Regions from separate parts of the Metabacillus sp. KJ11-3 genome, predicted to be linked through region 1. Evidence: riboswitches for the same ligand, from Rfam matches in the RefSeq annotation. Region 1 holds a riboswitch; each other region holds the start of a gene.
What was found. A riboswitch is a leader RNA that binds a small molecule or an ion and turns the genes downstream of it on or off. The one in region 1 is predicted to bind S-adenosylmethionine.
Positions count from the first base shown of each region.

Region 2: it holds a riboswitch for S-adenosylmethionine, as region 1 does, so the genes downstream of both, mtnK (S-methyl-5-thioribose kinase) here and AC0L8O_RS18280 (bifunctional homocysteine S-methyltransferase/methylenetetrahydrofolate reductase) in region 1, are expected to answer to the same signal.
Region 3: it holds a riboswitch for S-adenosylmethionine, as region 1 does, so the genes downstream of both, AC0L8O_RS20480 (sugar ABC transporter substrate-binding protein) here and AC0L8O_RS18280 (bifunctional homocysteine S-methyltransferase/methylenetetrahydrofolate reductase) in region 1, are expected to answer to the same signal.

Region 1 covers NZ_CM147865.1:3,669,707-3,677,216, forward strand. Annotated here, with positions in the region: gene AC0L8O_RS18270 (CvfB family protein) at 1-775, opposite strand, end outside; gene AC0L8O_RS18275 (YajQ family cyclic di-GMP-binding protein) at 896-1,387, shown strand; SAM riboswitch class I at 1,626-1,722, shown strand; gene AC0L8O_RS18280 (bifunctional homocysteine S-methyltransferase/methylenetetrahydrofolate reductase) at 2,174-4,027, shown strand; gene metH (methionine synthase) at 4,020-7,442, shown strand.
Region 2 covers NZ_CM147865.1:2,793,350-2,800,859, forward strand. Annotated here, with positions in the region: gene AC0L8O_RS14220 (aminotransferase class I/II-fold pyridoxal phosphate-dependent enzyme) at 1-1,101, opposite strand, end outside; gene AC0L8O_RS14225 (carbon-nitrogen family hydrolase) at 1,204-1,992, shown strand; SAM riboswitch class I at 2,136-2,280, shown strand; gene mtnK (S-methyl-5-thioribose kinase) at 2,380-3,582, shown strand; gene mtnA (S-methyl-5-thioribose-1-phosphate isomerase) at 3,608-4,657, shown strand; gene AC0L8O_RS14240 (methylated-DNA--[protein]-cysteine S-methyltransferase) at 4,918-5,418, opposite strand; gene AC0L8O_RS14245 (PAS domain S-box protein) at 5,476-7,510, opposite strand, start outside.
Region 3 covers NZ_CM147865.1:4,101,435-4,108,944, reverse strand. Annotated here, with positions in the region: gene AC0L8O_RS20500 (BMP family ABC transporter substrate-binding protein) at 1-441, shown strand, start outside; gene AC0L8O_RS20495 (sensor histidine kinase) at 453-2,246, shown strand; gene AC0L8O_RS20490 (glutamine--tRNA ligase/YqeY domain fusion protein) at 2,384-4,063, opposite strand; gene AC0L8O_RS20485 (hypothetical protein) at 4,406-4,531, shown strand; SAM riboswitch class I at 4,706-4,819, shown strand; gene AC0L8O_RS20480 (sugar ABC transporter substrate-binding protein) at 4,957-6,084, shown strand; gene AC0L8O_RS20475 (sugar ABC transporter ATP-binding protein) at 6,221-7,510, shown strand, end outside.

The DNA of each region.
Region 1 (7,510 bases):
TAAACGCTCCCTTACTAAGGTTAAATCTTTCTTTTATGTCATCAGGGTCACTTTTGTCAGTGAATGGCATCGCACCATTTCTTTCTAGCATGTAGGCATAAATTCTCTCCGCATCACCACTTTGTGCTTCATGCTTTCGAGGGAGAAGAGAAACATTAATTGTTCCATCCTCTTTTACATCAATGACTCTTCCAGTCACCGTCTCGCCAAGCCTTGGTTCAACCACGCGCTGTGATGAATGAATAAACCCTTTATATCCTTCTTCTGTTAATATAAATGAACCTGCCACAATCATTCGGTAAACTGTTCCTATTACCTCTTTATTAAATATCGTGCGGTCTGCTTCCTTCATAAGCGGCTCAACGATTTCCTCTGTAGCTAATCGAACAAAAAATCGGCCGTTGCCTGATACTTTTAATGTACAATAAAGCCTGTCCCCAACGTTTGGCCAAACTTCTCTCAAATAAGGAAGATGATCTTTCGCGACAAGAGCGTCTTTACTAAGTCCGATATTCACGAAAGCTCCCATATCTTCTACGACATCTACGACCTCGACCCAACCATACGAATCTTCTGTAATGTATGGTTTTTTCATTGTGGCATATAGTCGATCTTGTGTGTCAACGCCAAAGAAGACCTCAACCTTGTCACCTTCTTCTACTTCTCCTATCACTTCATTATTATGTAAAAGCACCCGTTCTTTTCCATCTGTTAGAAAATAACCGTAATCTACCTTTTCATCTATTGTTAATGTTGCAAATGTACCTGGGATCATAAATATATCCTCTCTTTCTTCTTTCTGTAAGAAAATTCTTTTAACATCACTTCAAAAGTTGTGATCATTGTTATATTTTACTATAATCAACCTATATTATATACGTAATGGAGGATAATTATGGCGAAAGATAGTTCATTTGATATTGTATCAAAGATTGAGTTTCCCGAAGTAACGAATGCGATTAATATTGCAATGAAGGAAATTGCGACAAGATATGACTTCAAAGGTAGTAAAAGCACCGTCTCATTAGAAAAGGAAGAGCTTGTTTTAGTTTCTGACGATGAGTATAAGCTCGAGCAATTAAAAGATGTTCTTATTTCCAAATTAATTAAACGAAATGTACCAATCAAAAATATTTCGTATAAAAAAGTTGAGAATGCTTCAGGCGGGACTGTCCGTCAAAGAGCTGAACTTGTTTCAGGCATTGACAAAGATAACGCTAAAAAAATTAACAGCATTATTAAAGACAAAGGCTTAAAAGTAAAATCGCAAATCCAAGATGATCAAATCCGTGTAACAGGTAAAAGTCGTGACGATCTCCAACAGGTGATTGCCGCAATCAGAGAAGCTGACTTACCAATCGATGTACAATTTATTAATTACCGATAACATAGTTATTAGAGCTAACTCAAATGAGTTCAGCTCTTTTTTCTACCTCAAATATGAAAAGCATAATTTCCTCCTCTCTTCATATTTTTATAAAGGCTCCAACAAAACAACAACCATAATTCATCACATACTAAGTAAAAATTGACAAACTGTTAATTTACTATTGATATTTTTCTAAATATTAGATAAATTAGTTGTAATACTTTTTCACACGTTAAAGGTTATATGAAAATTTCATATCTTATCAAGAGAAGCAGAGGGACTGGCCCTATGAAGCTTCAGCAACCGGTCAATAACGAGTGAAGTCTGGTTAATATGATTGACTAAGTTAAGCACGCAAGCCTAGGTTGTTTTCTTTTAGCACAGAAAACTAAATTAGAAAAACTTGGCTTATCGCGAACTGGCGAAAGCCTTAGTTTTTCTTATACTATCAACCTTAAAATATAAGTTGAGATAGTATAAAAATGAATCGAACAAAGCGATCTTGTTTGTTCGAAGCATTTTTATTTATTTTTTAAAGCTTGCTGTGCAAGCTTGCTGTGCTAAAAGAAAATATGCACCACTATTTAAGAAGTGTTTTATTCTTACCCGTCAATCAATTCCCAACACCCCACCAAGACTTCTGCGAGTGCCAAGGTGCTAATTCCAGCTAAGCATGTAAGATGCTTGAAAGATAAGGAGAAGCTAATAATGATTAAAGCCTTCTTCCTAAAGAAGGCTTTTTTAATTTCCTTTATCTAAAAACAATTTTTACCTATTAATCATATAGATCGGAGGCTTCATTCAATGAGTTTTTTAGAAGATTTAAAACATAACATTTTAATTGGTGACGGTGCGATGGGTACAATGCTTTATGCACATGGTGTTGATCGTTGCTTTGAAGAATTGAATCTATCAAGACCTGAGGATGTCCTTGCTGTTCATCAAGCGTATATAGAAGCTGGCGCAAACTTAATTCAAACAAACACATATGGTGCTAATGATATCAAACTTTCACGATATGGATTAGAAGATGAAATCAGACAAATTAACAAAAAAGCAGTTGAAATTGCCAAAAAAGCCGCTGATCAATCCACATATGTATTTGGCACAATTGGCGGGGTCAGATCTTTTAAAAAGAGTGCACATAGTATTGAAGAAGTGAAACGAAATTTTAGAGAGCAGCTCTTTCTCCTTCTAAACGAAGATGTAGATGGTCTTCTACTTGAAACTTATTATGATATGGAAGAAATGAAAACAGTTCTTCAAATTGCCCGCAAGGAAACGAACAAGCCCATTATTGCAAATGTTTCCCTTCATGAAGCTGGTGTCCTGCAGGATGGAACATCAGTGAAAAATGGTCTCACACTTCTGGAAGACCTTGGTGCAAATGTTGTTGGCTTAAACTGTCGCCTAGGTCCTTACCATATGATTCAATCTTTAGAAGAGGTACCAATACCAAATGAAGCCTATTTATCTGTTTTTCCAAACAGCAGCTTACCTGCACTAATTGAGGGGAATCTTGTCTATGAATCTGATGAAACGTATTTCAAGGAAAGTGCTCTAAAATTTAGAGATCAAGGTGTGAGATTAATAGGAGGATGCTGTGGGACTACACCTAGGCATATTAAAGCAATGGCTGAAGCTGTATCAAACTTATCCCCTGTTACAACAAAACAGGTTAAAGTCCCTGCAACATCTCAACTGCATGTTCAAGAACATCACGTCACATCTCCAACTCCGCTTGAGGATATTGTTCAGGAGAGACGTTCTGTTATTGTTGAATTAGATCCCCCTAAAAAACTGGGTATGGAGAAATTCCTTGAAGGTGCAGAAGCGCTTCACCATGCAGGAATCGATGCTTTAACACTTGCAGATAACTCATTGGCTTCACCAAGAATTAGTAACTTAGCTGCCGGAATCTTAGCAAAAGAAAAGACCGGGGCAAGAACATTAATTCATATTACATGCCGCGATCGGAATTTAATTGGACTGCAATCACATCTCATGGGCTTACACTCTCTTGGGATGTCAGATATATTAGCCATTACGGGTGATCCATCTAAAATTGGTGATTTCCCTGGGGCTACATCCGTATATGATGTGTCATCATTTGACCTTATCAGTTTAATTAAACAATTTAATAAAGGTGTATCCTATTCCGGTAAACCGCTTGGACAACAAACAAACTTCTCTGTAGCGGCAGCGTTCAACCCTAATGTACGTCACTTAGATAAAGCTGTAGTCCGACTAGAAAAGAAAATTGCTCATGGCGCTGATTACTTTATTTCTCAGCCCCTTTATTCAAACCAGCAAATTATCGATGTATATGAAGCAACACGAAACTTGCAAGCTCCGATTTATATCGGGATTATGCCATTAACCTCAAGTCGAAATGCGGAATTTATTCATAATGAAATTCCTGGTATAAAGCTATCTGACTCTATTCGTGAAAAAATGGCTTCAGCCGGATCAGATAAAGAACAGGCACGCCAAGAAGGCCTTGCCATTGCAAAAGATTTAATTGATACAGCCTTCGAACTGTTCAATGGTATTTATTTAATTACACCGTTTTTACAATACGACCTTACAGTGGAGTTAACAAATTACATCCATGAAAAGGAAAAACAGCGAGCTGAAAGGAAGATTACACATGTGTAGCATCAACAAAGAGCTAGAAAAACGAATCCTTGTCCTAGATGGTGCGATGGGGACAATGATTCAAGCAGCAGACCTGTCCCCTGAGGATTTTGGCGGAGAAGATTATGATGGATGTAATGAATATCTTACATTGACTTCTCCAAAGACGATTGAAACCATTCACGAAGCCTATTTGGAAGCTGGATCAGATATTATCTCTACCAATACCTTTGGGGCTACAGGTCTTGTTTTGGATGAGTATGATCTAGGACGCCTGGCTTTAGAGTTAAACATTGAATCTGCTAAAATAGCGAAACGTGCCGCTGAAAAATACTCAACACCTGAAAAGCCCAGATATGTCGCAGGTGCAATGGGACCAACAACAAAAACACTTTCAGTTACAGGTGGAACAACATTTGATACTTTAGTCGAAAATTATGAAGAACAAGCAAGAGGCTTAATTATTGGAGGAGCAGACTTGCTCCTTCTCGAAACAAGCCAGGATATGTTAAACGTAAAAGCTGGATTTTTAGGAATTAAAAAAGCCTTTGAACATACAGGCAAGGAACTTCCCTTAATGATTTCCGGAACGATAGAGCCTATGGGTACAACTCTTGCAGGTCAAGATATCGAAGCATTTTATGTATCATTAGAACATATGAAGCCACTTTCAGTTGGATTAAACTGTGCAACTGGACCTGAATTTATGACAGACCATATTCGTACACTTTCCGGTTTAGCTAATACAGCTGTTAGCTGTTACCCGAATGCAGGCTTACCTGATGAAGAGGGGAATTATCATGAATCACCAGAATCACTCGCGAAAAAGCTTGTTGCTTTTGCAGAACAAGGCTGGCTGAATCTAATTGGCGGATGCTGTGGGACTACACCAGAACATATCCGTGCTATTACTGAAGCAGTTTCAACCATTACTCCACGAAAAATCGAAGAAGTATCGACTGGTCACACTGTATCTGGAATCGATGCCCTTCTTTATGAAGAAGGAATGCGGCCTTTATTTGTTGGTGAACGTACCAATGTTATTGGCTCCCGCAAATTTAAACGTCTGATTGCAGAAGGCAAAATAGAGGAAGCATCTGAGATAGCAAGAGCACAAGTAAAAAGCGGTGCACATGTTATCGATATTTGCCTGGCTGACCCTGATAGGGATGAGCTCGAGGATATGGAAGTATTCATTCAAGAGGTTGTGAAAAAAGTCAAAGCTCCTCTTGTTATTGACTCCACAGATGAGAAAGTAATTGAACGGGCACTAAAATACTCTCAAGGTAAGGCGATCATCAACTCCATTAACCTTGAGGATGGTGAAGAGCGCTTTGACGCAATCGTTCCTCTTGTCAAAAAATACGGTGGCGCTTTAGTCGTTGGAACAATAGATGAAGTGGGAATGGCCCTAACAGCAGAAAAGAAACTTGAAGTGGCGATTCGTTCTCATGATCTTCTCGTCAAAAAGCATGGACTAAAGCCGAGTGATTTGATATTTGATCCACTTGTATTCCCGGTAGGAACTGGTGATGAGCAATATATTGGTTCAGCAAATGAAACGGTTCGGGGTATCCAGCTTATTAAAGAAAAGCTGCCTGAATGCTTAACGATATTAGGCGTTAGTAATGTTTCTTTCGGTCTTCCTCCTGTTGGACGCGAAGTTCTGAATGCTGTTTACTTGTACCACTGTACACAGGCCGGACTCGATTATGCGATTGTAAACACAGAAAAATTAGAAAGATTTGCTTCGATTCCTAAAGAAGAAATACAAATGGCCGAAGATCTTTTATTTAAAACAACAGACGCATCATTAGCTAAATTTACTGCATTCTACCGCGGTAAGAAAAAAGAAGACAAAAAACCTGTTCAAAACCTGACCTTGGAAGAAAGGTTAGCAAGCTATATCGTAGAAGGAACGAAAGAAGGTCTTATTCCAGACTTAGAGTTAGCATTAAAAAAATATCCTGAGCCTCTTGATATCATTAATGGACCATTAATGGAAGGTATGGCTGAAGTCGGAGTTTTATTCAATGATAACCAATTAATTGTTGCAGAGGTTCTCCAAAGTGCCGAGGTTATGAAAGCATCTGTTTCCTACCTTGAGCAATTCATGGAAAAACGCGATGATAGCGGAAAAGGGAAAATCCTACTTGCTACAGTAAAAGGTGATGTTCATGATATAGGTAAAAATCTGGTTGATATTATTTTAAGTAATAATGGCTATAGAGTGATCGATCTTGGCATCAAAGTAACACCACAAACATTAATTCAAGCTGTAAAGGATGAAAAACCGGATCTTATAGGTTTATCCGGCTTACTTGTTAAATCAGCACAACAAATGGTGATCACTGCCCAAGACTTACACAAAGCAAACTGTGAGTTACCAATTTTGGTTGGTGGTGCAGCATTATCAAGAAAATTCACGAGAATGAAAATTGCACCTGAATACAACGGTCCTGTTGTCTATGCAAAGGATGCAATGGATGGCTTATCATTAGCTAATCAATTACGCACAACACCTGAAATATTCGCTGCAAAAGAAGCTGCCGTAACAGAAGAGGCAAAACCAAAGAACTCTCAAGCACAAAGTGTTACAGACCTGCTAATCAAGCGTGGAACTGTAACTGATGCGCCAATTTTTACGCCTGTTGATACAAAGCGTCATATACTCAAGGATATCTCCCTTTCCCACATCATTCCTTATGTAAATATGCAAATGCTTATCGGTCATCATCTGGGATTAAAAGGGAAAATCAAGGAATTAGTTCAAAAGAAAGACCCTAAAGCAGTCGAGCTTGTTGAATTGATACAAGAGCTTTTAAAAGATGGAGCAAAACAGGAATGGTTCAAACCAGCTGCGGTCTATCAATTTTTCCCATCGTATAGTGATGGAAATAAGCTTCATATCCTTGATCCGAAAAATACAGAAAGAATCGTACAAACTTTTGATTTTCCAAGACAGGAAAAACTGCCGCATCGCTGCATTTCCGACTATGTTCGTCCGAAACAAAAAGACGGCTTTGACTACGTTGCTATGTTCGCCGTTACAGCAGGAAGTCAAATTCGTGAGCTTGCCCAAGGATTTAAAGAACAAGGTGACTATTTAAAGAGTCACGCTGTTCAGGCACTTGCTTTAGAGCTTGCAGAAGGGTTAGCCGAACGTACACATCAACTCATTCGTGACCGCTGGGGCTTCCCTGATGCACCAGATTTCACAATGGACCAGCGCTTCTCAGCCAAATACCAAGGACAGCGCTATTCCTTTGGATATCCGGCTTGTCCTGATCTTGAAGATCAAGAAAAACTATTTAACCTTATTCGTCCTGAGGACATCGGCATACAGCTAACAGAAGGTTTCATGATGGAACCAGAAGCATCTGTTACAGCCATAGTTGTTGCACATCCGGATGCAAAATATTTTAATGTTATGTAAGGTATGTGCCCTAAAACAGTGTTTTAGGGCTTTTCTTTATACTTCTTCATAAACTTGCAAAATTGGGT
Region 2 (7,510 bases), 880 kb from region 1:
CACATACCCTTCACCATACTCTCCAAATCCAACACCTGGTGCTACAACAACATGGGCATTCTCAAGCAAAAAATCCGAAAATTCTTGAGAAGATTCAAATTGTTTTGGTACAGGTAGCCATGCAAAAAACGATCCAGCTGGTGCGGTTACTTTCCACCCGATATCAAGGCATGCTTCTATTAATGCATTTCGTCTAGACTCATATAATTCATTTAATTCTTCTACACATGTTTGCGGACTTAATAAAGCATGTGCAGCCGCTTCTTGGATTGCACTAAATACACTTACATACATATGGTCCTGCAGCAAGTTTATCGCCTCAATAACAGATGGGTTACCTACTGCAAATCCAACCCTCCAACCGGCCATATTAAATGTTTTAGAAAATGTGTATATTTCAATTCCAACTTCTTTCGCACCCTTTGTTTGTAGGAAACTTTTCGGTTTTTTCCCATCAAAGCCAATCGCACCATATGCAAAATCATGAACAACACAAATATTATGGTCATCTGCAAACTGAACAGTCTCTTCGAAAAATTCTGCTGATGCTGTTGCTCCAGTGGGATTATTCGGATAGTTAATGAACATTAATTTTGCTTGTTTTACGACATCTTTTGGCAAACTTTTATAATCCGGTAAAAACTTATTTTCCTCCAACAAAGGCATTACTTCCATTTTTGCCCGAGCTAATTCTACACCTGACCAGTAATCAGGATAACCTGGATCTGGTACAAGCACAACATCCCCCGGATTGAGAAGACATTGAGGAACCTCAACTAACCCTGCTTTTCCTCCAAAAAGAATGGCCACCTCTGATTGCGGATCAACATCCACTCCATACTCTCTCTTGTAAAAAAGAGAGACGGCTTCCTTTAAGAAGGTCTGACCCCGAAACGGAGAATACTTGTGGTAATTAGGATTCTGCACTGCCTTTTCCATCGCTTCTACGATATGTGCCGGTGTTGGCTGATCAGGATTTCCCTGCCCTAAATTAATCACATCATGTCCTTGTTCCATAATATCGTTAACTTTTTCAACAAGACTTGCAAAAAACTGCGTTGGTAATGAAGTTAATAATTCTGATTGCTTATATATTTTCATTTTTAGCACCTACTCAAAAAATTCTTGAAATTCTAGTCACAAATCATATATTGTTAGTAACAACTTGTAAAGTAAAAATTTTATAATGAAAGTGTGAACAAAATGAAATCTATCATTACATGTATTCAATTAGACATTAAATTCGGTGATCCAGACTTTAATTATCAACAAGTAGAAGAAAAGATTGCACAAGCTGTTCAACAAGAAGATTCAACAATCGTCGTTCTACCAGAGCTATGGACAACTGGATATGATCTAACTCGCTTAGATGAAATCTCTGATGAAAATGGAGAAAAAACATGCTCATTTTTGCAAAAGCTTGCAAAAAAATATACCATACACATCATCGGTGGATCCATCGCAAAAAAGAGTGACAAGCATGTTACAAATACGATGTTCATTGTGGATAATAATGGGCAGCTTATCCATGAATATAGCAAACTTCATCTATTTAAGCTTATGAATGAACATCACTACCTTACTGCTGGAAAGGAAAAAGGACTATTCGACCTTGACGGCATGAAAGGTGCTGGAGTCATTTGTTATGATATTCGTTTTCCAGAATGGATTCGTGCGCATACCACAATGGGAGCAGAGGTATTATTCGTTGTAGCAGAGTGGCCAATGCCTCGTCTTCACCATTGGAAAACGCTGCTGCTCAGCAGAGCAATAGAAAATCAATGCTATGTAGTAGCATGCAATCGGGCAGGAAGTGACCCAGATAATGAATTTGCAGGACATTCACTTATTATTGACCCATGGGGAAATATCTTAGCTGAAGCAGATGAAAATCCAGGTTTAATCTCAGCTGAACTGGACATCAACATGGTGAAACAAGTTCGCAGTCAAATCCCTATTTTCGATGACCGTCTCCCAAATTATTATCGTTAAATTTACAAATATTTAGGCAATTCTTTAGATTTACTGTTGACAAAATCTTATGAACATTGATAATATGCTAATCAAGCGTTATATTTTGCTAAAAGCATTTATACCTAAAAACAATTAAATGAATCTATTATTTTTATAATAATCTCTTATCAAGAGTTGGCAGAGGGACTTGGCCCAATGACGCCGCAGCAACCGACCATATTTCATTTTCATGAAATAAATCTGGGCAACTACCAGTAGGGCACGGTGCTAATTCCATCAGAAGGGAAACTTTCTGAAAGATGAGAGGTGCGAAGCGACGACTTCAAGCCTCTTTCAATCTGGAAAGGGGCTTTTCTTATTTTTCAGAAAAGCCTCCAACACAATTATTACTTGGAGGTCATTCAAATGTGTGCAAACAAAAAATCATCTGCATATGAACCATTAAATGAAAACGGAGCAATCGCTTTAGCAAAAAAGCTTCAGCTTTTTGAAGAGAACAGTCAATTAACTTGTAATGAAATTGGTGACGGGAATTTAAACCTTGTATTTAAAGTGAAAAACATTGAATCTGGTGATAGCATCATTATTAAACAGGCTTTACCCTATGCAAAGGTCGTTGGAGAAAGTTGGCCATTAACTTTAGATCGTTCAAGAATTGAAACAAATGCTCTTTTAAAGCAAGCGGAATTTGTTCCTCAATATGTACCTAAAGTGTTTTATTCAGATGAAGCACTTGCGATTACGATCATGGAAGATCTTTCACATTTACAAATTGCAAGAGCAGCTTTAATTGAAGGTAACGATTTACCACTTTTATCCAAACATATCGGAGAGTTTTTAGCTAAAACATTATTTTATACATCTGATTACGGTCTAAACCAGCATTATAAAAAAACATTGGTTAAACAATTTATTAACCCTGACCTTTGTAAAATTACAGAAGATCTTGTCTTTACAGATCCTTTCTTTAATCATGACACAAATGATTATGAGCAGGAGCTGCAACAAGATGTAGAAAAAATCTGGAAAGATCAAGCGTTAAAACTAGAAACAGCAAAGTTAAAACAGCTATTCCTTACCAAGGCCGAAGCACTCGTTCATGGTGACCTACATACAGGTAGTATTTTTGCTGATGAAAACGAGACAAAAGTCATCGATCCTGAGTTCGCCTATTTTGGACCTATTGGTTTCGATGTTGGGCAAGTATTTGCAAACCTTCTCTTTAATGTATTGGCTCGTAATCCCGAACATCAAGGCGTCATCTATAACCATATTGAAACGACATGGGATGTGTTTGTAACTGAATTTTCCAATGCATGGAACAAAGATGCACTCGAGATTTTCGCAAAAGTCGATGGCTATTTGGAGCATGTTTTAACTGAAATCTTTGAAGAAGCTGTCGGGTTTGCCGGCTGTGAAATTATTCGTCGTACAATCGGATTGGCACATGTTGCAGACTTAGATACAATTGAACCCTTTGAAAGAAGAATTGCAACAAAGCAAGTTGCTTTATCTTTGGGAATCGAGTTAATCAAAAACAGAAAATCAATTACATCACCACAACAATTTAAAGAATATGTAAAGCAAACTGCTGTAACAGTCAACTAAAGAATTGCAAAAGGAGTTTTACAAAATGCCAACACAAAATTTCGTTATACCTCGTTCTGTCATCTGGAAGGAAGAGTATATTTCTTTATTAAATCAACAAAAGATCCCTCAAGTCACTGAGTATCTCGAACTGAGAACAGTCGAGGATGTTTGGGAAGCTATCCAATCATTAAAAGTAAGAGGAGCTCCTGCAATTGGTATAACTGCCGCTTATGGTTTAGCATTAGCGGCTAACCAGGAAACTTCACAAACTTATGAAGCCTTTCTAAACAATCTGAAAAAACATCGTGATTATCTGGCAAGTTCAAGACCAACAGCTGTTAACTTATTCTGGGCATTAGATCGATTAATGAACAGTATAAAAGAAGTGACAAACATAGATGAAGCAAAGACAACAATCTTAAATGAAGCAAAAGCTATTGAAGCGGAAGATGAAAAAGTGTGCCAATCAATTGGAGAACATGCTCTTTCTGTTTTTAAAGACGGTGATCGGATTATGACAATCTGCAATGCCGGTTCTATAGCAACAGCTAAATACGGAACAGCTCTAGCACCTTTTTATCTTGCCAAAGAAAAAAATATAAACTTAAGTGTCTATGCCTGTGAAACAAGACCAGTTCTGCAAGGAGCACGTCTTACAACATGGGAACTGATGCAAGCAGGTGTTGATGTAACATTAATTACTGATAATATGGCAGCACATACCATTAAATCAAAAAACATCACCGCTATCATTGTTGGTGCTGATCGAATCGCCGCAAATGGTGATACTGCAAATAAAATAGGAACTTTTAATCTAGCGCTTTTAGCTAGTGCCTTCAACATTCCATTTTATGTTGCAGCACCATTATCTACATTTGATCCTGCGATTACAGATGGAAATCAAATACCGATTGAAGAACGTCATTCAGAAGAAATCACACATATTCATGGTGTTCAAGTAGCACCTGATGGTGTTAAAGTGTTTAATCCTGCATTCGATGTAACACCGAATGAATTAATCGCAGGGATTATTACGGAAAAGGGCATTTTAACTGGTGATTTAAAGGAAGCAATTTCTTCTTTATTTAATTAATAAGTAATTAATAAAAGAACAAAGTTTTCACATCGTGATTACTTTGTTCTTTTTATTAACTAATTCTTTTTTTGAAGAAGTGTGTTTTTTTCCTGTTCTGATAAAATGTGTAATTTTGATAACAAAACAGAATAAAAATACACTTTTTTAGACCGTTTCTTTTGTGCCCACATTTACCTTGCCCCTTTCTTTACCTTACGCAACTTTTTTCTCTTAATGAAATAATATGTTACAAAGTCAAAAGTGTGACAAGTTATGAATTACTCTTTAAATGTAATTTTTTCATGTGTTAATAGGGTTGCTTTCAACTCGATTTTCGTCCCCGCATAACCAGTAAGTTTTTTGTTCTTACCTATTACTCTGTGACATGGAATAAAGATTGGAAGTTTATTTGCTTTATTAGCCTGACCAATTGCTCGTACAGCATTTTTTTGTCCAATAGCTACTGCTATATCCTGATAGCTGTATACCTTTCCAAAAGGGATGTCTCTTAATCTTCCCCAAATCTTTTTTTGAAAGTCAGTTCCATTTAGTTCCATAGGTATGTCAAATTCTTTTCGTTCTCCATGAAAATACTCATGTAATTGTTGAATGGCACTCTCCAGAACATCACATTTATGTTCATGATCATGAACAATCTCTTTTCCCAATCGAAACGAATCAAATAGTTCTGTTGTTAAAAACAAGTTTGTTAGCTTGTCTTTTTTTGAGACAATCGTTAATGTTCCTAATGGTGATTCCAATAATCGATAATAATACATAAATAAAACCCTCATTTTTCTCAAGCTTTTTCGTTTACCATAAAATAACCTATTATTCTATTGTCTAATAGGTAACATAATATGAAAAGTTGTGCCTTTCCCTTCTTCACTTTCTACAACCACTTGTCCCTGATGCTCTTCAATAATTTTATAACTAACCATTAGACCAAGACCGGTTCCTCTCTCCTTCGTTGTATAAAAAGGCTGCCCTAACCGTTTGATTTTATCTTCAGAAATACCTGAACCTCTGTCTGTAATAGATACTAGAAGATTATCTTGATCTTTTTGTTTTATTTTCACGTCAATTTGACCGCCATTCGGCATAACTTCAATTGCATTTTTTAACACATTGATAAAAACTTGTTTTAATTGATTTGGTTCACAATAAATTAGCGGAAGATTGTCTTCGATATCAAGGATCATCTGAACATTGACTAGAATGGCTTGAGCGTTCAATAATTCAGTTGTTTCCTTCATGATGATACTGAGATCTTTCTCAGAGAATTTAATTGCTTGCGGCCTAGCTAAAATAAGAAACTCAGTAATAATCGATTCAATTCTACTCAACTCTGATGTGATCACATTAAAATACATAGAAAAATCATCCTTCACACTTCCCTCTAAGAGCTGAATAAAACCTTTTAATGCTGTCATTGGATTTCGTATCTCATGGGCAATTCCAGCTGCCAGTTCTCCAACAACATTTAATGTATCGGATTTCCGCAATTGCTCCTCTAATTCTCTCTTTTCTGTTACGTCTCGAAATACCGCTAGATTCATATCTTCATTTATATGATGTTTTAAAGAAATCTCTAAAATTTTCTCTGCACCATTAGAAAGAGTGTAAATGGTCTCCTGTGTTTTGGCCTCGTAAAAATCTAATTCTTCCTCCTGATAAAGATCAGCCATCTTCGAAAAAAGAATATCACAAATTTTATACGACTTTATATCACTTGAAGATAGATTCAAAATTTTCCTTGCAGCAGGATTTGCTTCAATAATTTCATAATTTTTATTAAAAAGGATGATACCGTCCATAGATGCATTAAATATATTCCTAAATTTATGCTCACTTTCTCTTAAGACTTTTTCCATTCTTTTTCTTTCACTAACATTCCGAAAGATTGTTAAATGATGGCCATCTAAAATGTCCATTTTTGAGGTGAACTCAAGTTCTTTATTTTGACCGTTCGGCATGTGAAAAAGCAACTCTTCTCTTATGGCACCTGTTTGAAAATATTCTTTTTTCACTCGTTGAAAGCTTACTGAACTCTGATCCACAAAATCTAAAATATTTCTTTGTACAAGCTCTGTCTCACTTAATTCAAACGTTCTGCTTGCGGCTTGATTTACCTTTTGAATTTGCCCATTTTTCCCCCAGATCATGATGGCATCAATGGCATTTTCAAAAACCTCTCTAAAGCGCTCCTCACTCTTGTATAGTTTCATTTCCATCGATCGTTTTTCAGTTATATCCCGCATAATCGCCATGTAAAAACCATTAATAATATTTGAAGTTGTTGTAAATTCAAAAACCTTTTTACTGCCATTTCTAAGCAGCACGGGAAGTTCACCTTTTGCACTTCCATTTTCTTTCAACATCTTCCATAGTCTATCCAATTTATAAAGATCCGGCTCATCAATAAAATCGCCTAAAACAAATGAGTTTAACTGATTCTTATTAATGTCAAAACTTGTGCAAAAGGAGCCATTTGCATCTATAAATGCTCCATCTTGATCAAATATCACAATTCCATCAACAGCCCGGTGAAATAGATCTTTAAAAAGTTGTTCATTAATTGTTCTTTCTCGTTCAAGCATTTTCTTGAATGAGACATCTTTGATCATCGCAAGATCATACCCATTTATCGCCTGCTTACGTACAGAAATTTCCAAAAACTTCACTTGTCCATTTTCTAGTTTTACGATTAATTCATTTCTGCCAGGCTCATCTTGATAGATTGCTTCCATAACTTCGCTCAATTGATTTTTTGGAATTAGAGATAGAAAATCATAAAGGCTTTTTTGACATAATTCCTTCTTTTGTAGTTGAAACATATGACATGCCGCCGAGTTTACATCAATAAATTTC
Region 3 (7,510 bases), 430 kb from region 1:
AAACCGGAGATAAAATTCTATTATCGTCATGTTAATAGCAGAGACGATGGTAAAAAAGCTTCCAAAATACTTCAACAGTTAATAGATGAGGGAGTAGATGTTGTTTATAGTAAAGGCAACTCCTTCAATAGAGATGTCATAGATTTGGCGAAAAAATCAGGAATATATGTCATTGGCTATCTTGACGATCAATCGTATATGGGGAAGGATCATGTCATTACAAGCGTGAAAAATGATGTATCACAAGCATATGTTGTCATGATGGAAGATTACTTTAGTAAGGATGGAATTCCTCATGGACAAGTGATGTTAAGCGCTGAGCATGGTGTGTATAGCCTAGCTCCGTTTGGACCGATGTTATCTGATAAAGATAAACAGTTTATAGAAAATGAAAAGAATAAATTCGATAAAGGAGAGATTAGCTTTCCTTCATTAAAGTAAGGAGGATTACGTTGAGAAAATTATTGAAACTTATGTCATTTCGAGCAAAAATTCTCTCAATCCTCCTCATTTTGACTTTTCTGTTAAGTGGTTTTTCCTACATTTTGGTACAATCAATTGAAGCTGTTAAAGAAGTGAGTAACAAAATAGAGGAGAAGAACGTACCTGAGGTCTATTGGCTTACACAATGGGATAAGGATCTTGCCGTTAAAGAGCTGGTTGTAAAAGAGTACTTAGGAGAAAATTTATGCTGTGATTTCGTTGAAGTCTATCAGTCTTATCAAGATGAAGAAGAAAATAAAACGTCTGATCAACCTCCTGCTGTACCTTCTTCCTTAATTAGTATAAAAAAAGATATAGAATTACTAGACTTTATGGTCATTAATAATATTCAAGGATTATTAGCATATGAAGAGTATGATGATGCCCGTACATATATACATTCAGATTACTTGCCGCAACTTGAAGAATTACGGACAGAAATAAATGAAGAGAAGGAACTGGTCTTTACAAAGTTCACTGTATATTCGGACGAGTTTTCGAGTATTATCTCAAATGCACTCTGGCTGCTCATTAGTATTACAATAGTGGCTATTTGTTTGTCTATTATGGCTGCGTATCGAATAAGTGCAAATTTGACGAAGCCAATTGAAACAATGGTTGATAAAGTTGACCTAATTGCCAGAGGCCAGTACGGGCTTACTCTGCCACCCCTGAAACAGGTCGAATTTGAAGAATTGGCGAATTCCATAAATCAAATGTCCAAGAGTCTAAAAGATTCATTTACAACTATTTTGAATGATAAAATGTATCGTGAGCAAATCGTGAATTCTTTGCCAATTGGTATTATAACAATAAATGATGAGTTGTCAGAGCTCAAAATTAATAGAGCAGCTGCTGATATTTTACACTATAACGAAGACAGAATAAGTAAGTTTATGAATGAACAGATTTATGATGAAAACGAACAGTTTTGGAGTATCTTAACTCTTGATTCAAACTTTCATCATAGAAAAATTAATTATAAAACTGCAAAAGAAAATAAGGTCTTACTCGTATCTCAAACAGGAATGCACGATCATCAGTGTCAAATTATTGGAAGAATGATTAACATTGTTGATATGACAGAAACCGAAGAACTAGAGAAAAGAATGTATCAATCTGAGAAGTTAGCCATAGTTGGAGAAATAGCTGCAGGTGCTGCACACGAAATCCGGAATCCCTTGGCTGTTGTCCAAGGCTTCTTATCGTTGATGAATCAATCACTGGGGGATAAAGAGAAAAACCAATATCATATGGCTCTACTGATGAAGGAACTTGAACGGATTAACAGTATCATTGAGGAAATGCTGCTTTTATCAAAGCCTGGAGCACCAATTAAAAAAGAGGTATGTCTTCAAAGTGTATTGGAGGAATTTTTACCGTTAATTATTGATTCCTCTGAAGATATTACCATTCATATCAACCTGATTCATAGAACTGTACCAATTGATTCAAAGCAAATGAAGCAGGTTTTTCATAATCTTGTTCGGAATAGTATTGAAGCAATGCGCGGCCAGGGAGAAATACGTATATATTCTCAAGTGTCCGATCATTACTTTCAAATTTATGTTAAGGATAATGGTCCGGGAATACCGTTTGATCTAAAGGAAAAGGTTTTTGATCCGTTCACAAGCTCAAAAGAAGATGGAACAGGCTTAGGGTTAATGATTGTCAAAAGAATTATAGAAAACCATGATGGATATATTTCCGTCCACGAGACCTCTTCAGACGGTACAATTTTCTTAATAGAGCTTCCATTATAAAAGAAGATGGCTTACGATTGCCATCTTCTTTTTATACTATCAGAAAGTATTTAAATTTTATGGATGAAAGTATAAGAAAAACTAAGGCTTTCGTCATTAGGACTTGGCGACAAGCCTTTGTTTTTCTAATAATGTCACTATTTTAATTTAAAAGAACTTTTCAGAGACACGATCCGATTGAATACCGTTTTTTCTGCTGTTGTGTGCTTAGGATCCACATTAAAGTATCCATGGCGGAAAAATTGAAATTTGTCTTGTGGCTGAATATCCTTCATATTCGGTTCAATAAATCCTTGTAAAACTTCAAGAGAGTTTTCATTTATATAATCAAGGAACGTTTTTTCTTCTGAAGACTCAGCTTCATCTTCACCTTCTTCGTCTTTTTGCTTATCAAGGATAAGTGGCTCATATAAACGAAATTCCGCAGGCAATGCATGTTTAGCATCAACCCAGTGTAATGTCCCTTTTACTTTACGGCCAGTAAAGCCGGTACCACTCTTTGTTTCCGGATCGTAGGTACAATGAATCTCAATCACATTTCCATTTTCATCTTTGATAACCTCTTCACATTTAATGAAATAAGCATGTTTTAATCTTACTTCATTTCCAGGGAACAGGCGGAAATACTTTTTGGGAGGGTTTTCCATAAAGTCCTCTTGCTCGATATAAATTTCACGGGAAAATGGAATTTGTCTTGTTCCCATCTCAGGTACTTCGGGATTAATCTCTGCATCAAGCATTTCAACTTGATCTTCCGGATAATTTGTAATGACAACTTTCAAAGGCTTCAAGATTCCCATTGTTCGAGGAGCTTGAAGTTTTAAGTCTTCACGGACAAAATGCTCAAGCATCGCTTCATCAACTGTAGCAAATCCCTTTGAAACACCAGTCTCTTTTACAAATTCACGAATAGCTTTTGGTGTATATCCTTTTCTACGTAACCCGGAGATGGTTGGCATACGCGGATCATCCCATCCATCAACAACCTTCTCATCAACAAGTTGTTTTAATTTTCGCTTACTCATCACTGTATTCGTGATACCTAAACGACCAAATTCTATTTGCTGTGGTTGATGCTCCATTTCACATTCTTCAATAACCCAGTTATAAAGAGGGCGTTGGTCCTCGAACTCTGTTGTACATAAGGAATGTGTAATGCCTTCGATTGCATCTTCGAGTGGATGAGCAAAAGCATACATTGGATAGATACACCATGTATCACCAGTATTATGATGAGTAGCATGTGAAACACGGTAGATAACAGGATCACGTAAATTTATATTTGGTGATGACATATCAATTTTTGCACGGAGAACTTTTTCTCCATTGCCAAATTCTCCATTACGCATACGCTCAAATAAATCAAGGTTTTCCTCAATAGAGCGAGTTCTGTATGGACTTTCTTTACCAGGCTCAGTCAATGTACCACGATATTCTCTAATTTCATCCGCTGTTAAATCATCTACATAGGCTTTACCTTTTTTGATAAGGAGAACGGCACGATTGTACATTTCTTCAAAATAATCGGATGCAAAGAATAAACCGTCCCAGTCGTAGCCTAACCAAGCTACATCTTCTTTAATGGATTCTACATATTCTGTATCCTCTTTTAATGGATTTGTATCATCAAATCGTAAATTTGTTTTTCCATTAAATTCATCTGCTAATCCAAAGTTAATAACAATCGATTTTGCATGACCAATATGAAGATAGCCATTTGGTTCCGGCGGGAAGCGAGTGTACACATAATCCCGTTTTCCTGTCTCAAGATCCTCTTTAATAATGGTTTTAATAAAGTTTGAGGAATTGTGTTCCAAATCAGATCAAACCTTTCTTTTATATGTAAGAATAAATTCTACCCTCCATTATACCAATAGATAATAAAAAGGTTAATTTACTTGCGGTATTTATTTGTAATAGTATATATAATTGCTACATGAATCAATGTGTATACAAGAATTGAAGAAAAGATAAGCTGTTTTCTGAAAGAATTTCATTTAGATCCTAGTTTGAATCGGTAGTGGAGCGAAATGGAACGGACTAAATATTACATGTAACTTTATTAAAAGACCATAGTACGCAAAATAACTAAAAGAAAGTTAAGTGCATGCATCTTAATCAGTTGTGTAAAATAACACAGTCTGGTAGGAGGTGAGAGTATGCCAAATAGAAACGATAATAAGTTCAGAAAGATTGAATCTGAAAGTCAAAAACAAGGTAAATCCCAGGAAGAATATGCTGCAGAGTTAGCTAACAACAAAATGAAAGCACAGAAAAGAAAGTAATAATTCACATGGGCAAGCATGGATGCTTGTCTTTTATATTGAAAAAAATGTAAGCCTTTTATTATAAAGATATAATAAATTCTGATATTATAAATATTCAAATAATGGTTGACATTCATTCTATACCGGATTAAAGTATATATATTGTTATTTTACTTAATCGCATAAAAACATCTCTTATCAAGAGTGGCAGAGGGACTGGCCCGATGATGCCCGGCAACCGTTCTATTTTCGAATAGAATTGGTGCTAAATCCTGCAAAGCTGTATATAGCTTTGAAAGATAAGAGAGGAGACTCCTATTATTGTGGTGAAACCTCTCTGTCTAAGAGAGGTTTTTTGTGTTACCAGGACTTGTGAAATTAGAGAGAACAAGTTCAAGGCATGAGTAAATCATATTCTATTAATTGAGGGGAGCAATGCAGCTATGAAGAACAAACTATTTAACACATTATTTATTTTAACATTGGTATTATCCATATTTGTTTCAGGGTGTTCATCCAGTAATGGCGGAGCGAATGAGTCGACAAAATCAAAAGGGAATCCTGACGTGTCACTCGATAATGTGCCTGAAAGATTTAAAGATGGTGAAGAAGTGAAAATTAAAGTAATCCGCAAAATTGGCGGGGATGATCATACAGCTCAATTTCTAGCAGGAGCTAAAGAAGAAGGGGAAGCATTAGGCTTCCAAGTTGATGTATTCACAGCAAATGGTGACACAGCTAAATTCCATGATGCCATCGCACAAGGACTTGAAGAAGATTATGATGGATTTATCATATCTCATGGCGATGATGAAGCAACAATTAATGCTGTGCAAAAGTTGGTTGATGCAGGTAAAAGTGTTGTTACATTTGACTCGATTGATGGATTATCAAAAATTAATGGAGTGACATTAACTTCACAAGATGATGAAGCACTGGCTAAATTAGCTTTAGATCAATTAGTGAAAGAGACAAAAGGTGAAGCGAATATCGTATACCTTTGGGTTGACGGTTTCCCTCCAATGGTTAGAAGAAACGCTGTTTACCAAGATGTTTTAAAGAATAATCCGGGAATTAAAGAAGTAGAGCGCTTTGGTATTGCATCTGCAGATACATCTGTTCAAACGCAAAATGCTGTTGCTTCTATGCTTAATAAGCACCCGAAAGGTGAAATTGATGCGATCTTCGCAACATGGGATGCATTTGCAATCGGTGCTGCACGCGCAATCAAAGAAGCTGGAAGAGATGAAATTAAGATTTACGGCATTGATGTTTCCAATGCAGATCTACAAGAAATGCAAAATGAAGCAAGCTCATGGAAATACACGGCAGCTGTTGATCCAAAGCTTATCGGTGCCGTGGACATGAGAATTTTGGCTAAAAAACTTGCTGATGAAAAAACACCAGAAACATATAATCTTGAAGCTTCACTTATTTCACAAGATGCGTTACTACAATCGAATGAGCCTATTAATATGGTGAATTTAGCTGACACTGTGGAAGGTTGGGGTCAGTCAGATGCATTTGAAGAAGACTGGATGAAAACATTAAAAGAATATTATAAGAAATAATATCTCTAGTAGAGACGGGTGGAGTCTTAGTTCATACTCTCGAAACACCCGCCTCTTTCCTTTTTTCCTCTATATAAACCTCCAAATAAATATTCCAATAAACTAAGAACAGATCAATAAGGAAGGAGGAAGGACAATGAATACATCTGTATTAAAAATGAAAGAAATATCCATTGAGTTTCCTGGAGTAAAAGCACTTGACTCTGTTAATTTTACGATGAAAAGCGGTACGACTCATGCACTAATTGGAGCAAATGGTGCCGGAAAATCGACTCTAATGAAAGTTTTATCAGGTGCTTACAATCATTACACAGGACAAATTCAAATAAATGGCAAAGAAGTGTTAATTAAAGACCCTAAGGATGCACAAGTACAAGGTATTCAAATTGTTCACCAGGAAGTGGATACAGCCCTTATCCCATATTTAACAGTAGGAGAGAACATTATGCTCACCAAAACAGTGAGTGAGATGGGAAAGAGGCAATTCATTCGCTGGAAGCAAATCCATCAACAAGCAACTGAAATTTTAAATAGCTTAAATATAAAGGTGTCATCTAAAAAGCTGGTAAGTGAACTGACTCTTGCAGAAAAACAGATGGTGCTGATTGCAAGAACAGTCTCGTCAAAATGTAAATTCCTTATCCTCGATGAGCCGACTGCACCATTAAGTCATGCTGAGACAAAGGAGTTATTCAGGATTATTCGTGATCTAAAGGAGAAAAATGTCGGAATTATCTTTATTTCACACCGTCTTCCTGAAATATTTGAGATTTGTGATGAGATTACAATCATGAGAAATGGAATGCTTGTCACACATGAACGTATTCGTGAGACAACTCCTAATAAAGTAATAGAAAACATGCTTGGCAGAGAGCTAGAAGAGCAGTTTCCGGAGAGAACATTTCAAATTGGTGAAACGATCCTGGAGGTCAACCATCTGTATGATCATGAAAAACTATCAGATGTTTCCCTACATGTAAGACAAGGTGAAATTGTCGGAATCGCAGGCTTAGTAGGAGCAGGTAAAACAGAGCTATGTAAAACCTTGTTTGGTGAAAAGAAACGTACATCAGGAGAAATAAAGCTACATGGTAAAAAACTAAAAATGGACAACCCTTATCAAGCAGTTAAACAGGGGATTGCCTTGGTACCTGAAGAAAGACGAAAAGAAGGGATCTTGGTAGAAGAGTCCGTTGTAACGAATTTAACCGCTGCAAACCTGGGAGCTTTCACAAGTGCACTTAGCTTTGTAATGCGTAAAAAGGAAAAGCAACAAGCTGTTGAGCTGATTAAAAGCCTTGGAATAAAAACACCATCAGATGAAACGAAGGTGAAAAATTTATCCGGTGGAAATCAACAGAAAATTGCGATAGGAAAATGGCTTATTACTGATGCAGATGTTTATATTTTTGACGAACCTACAAAA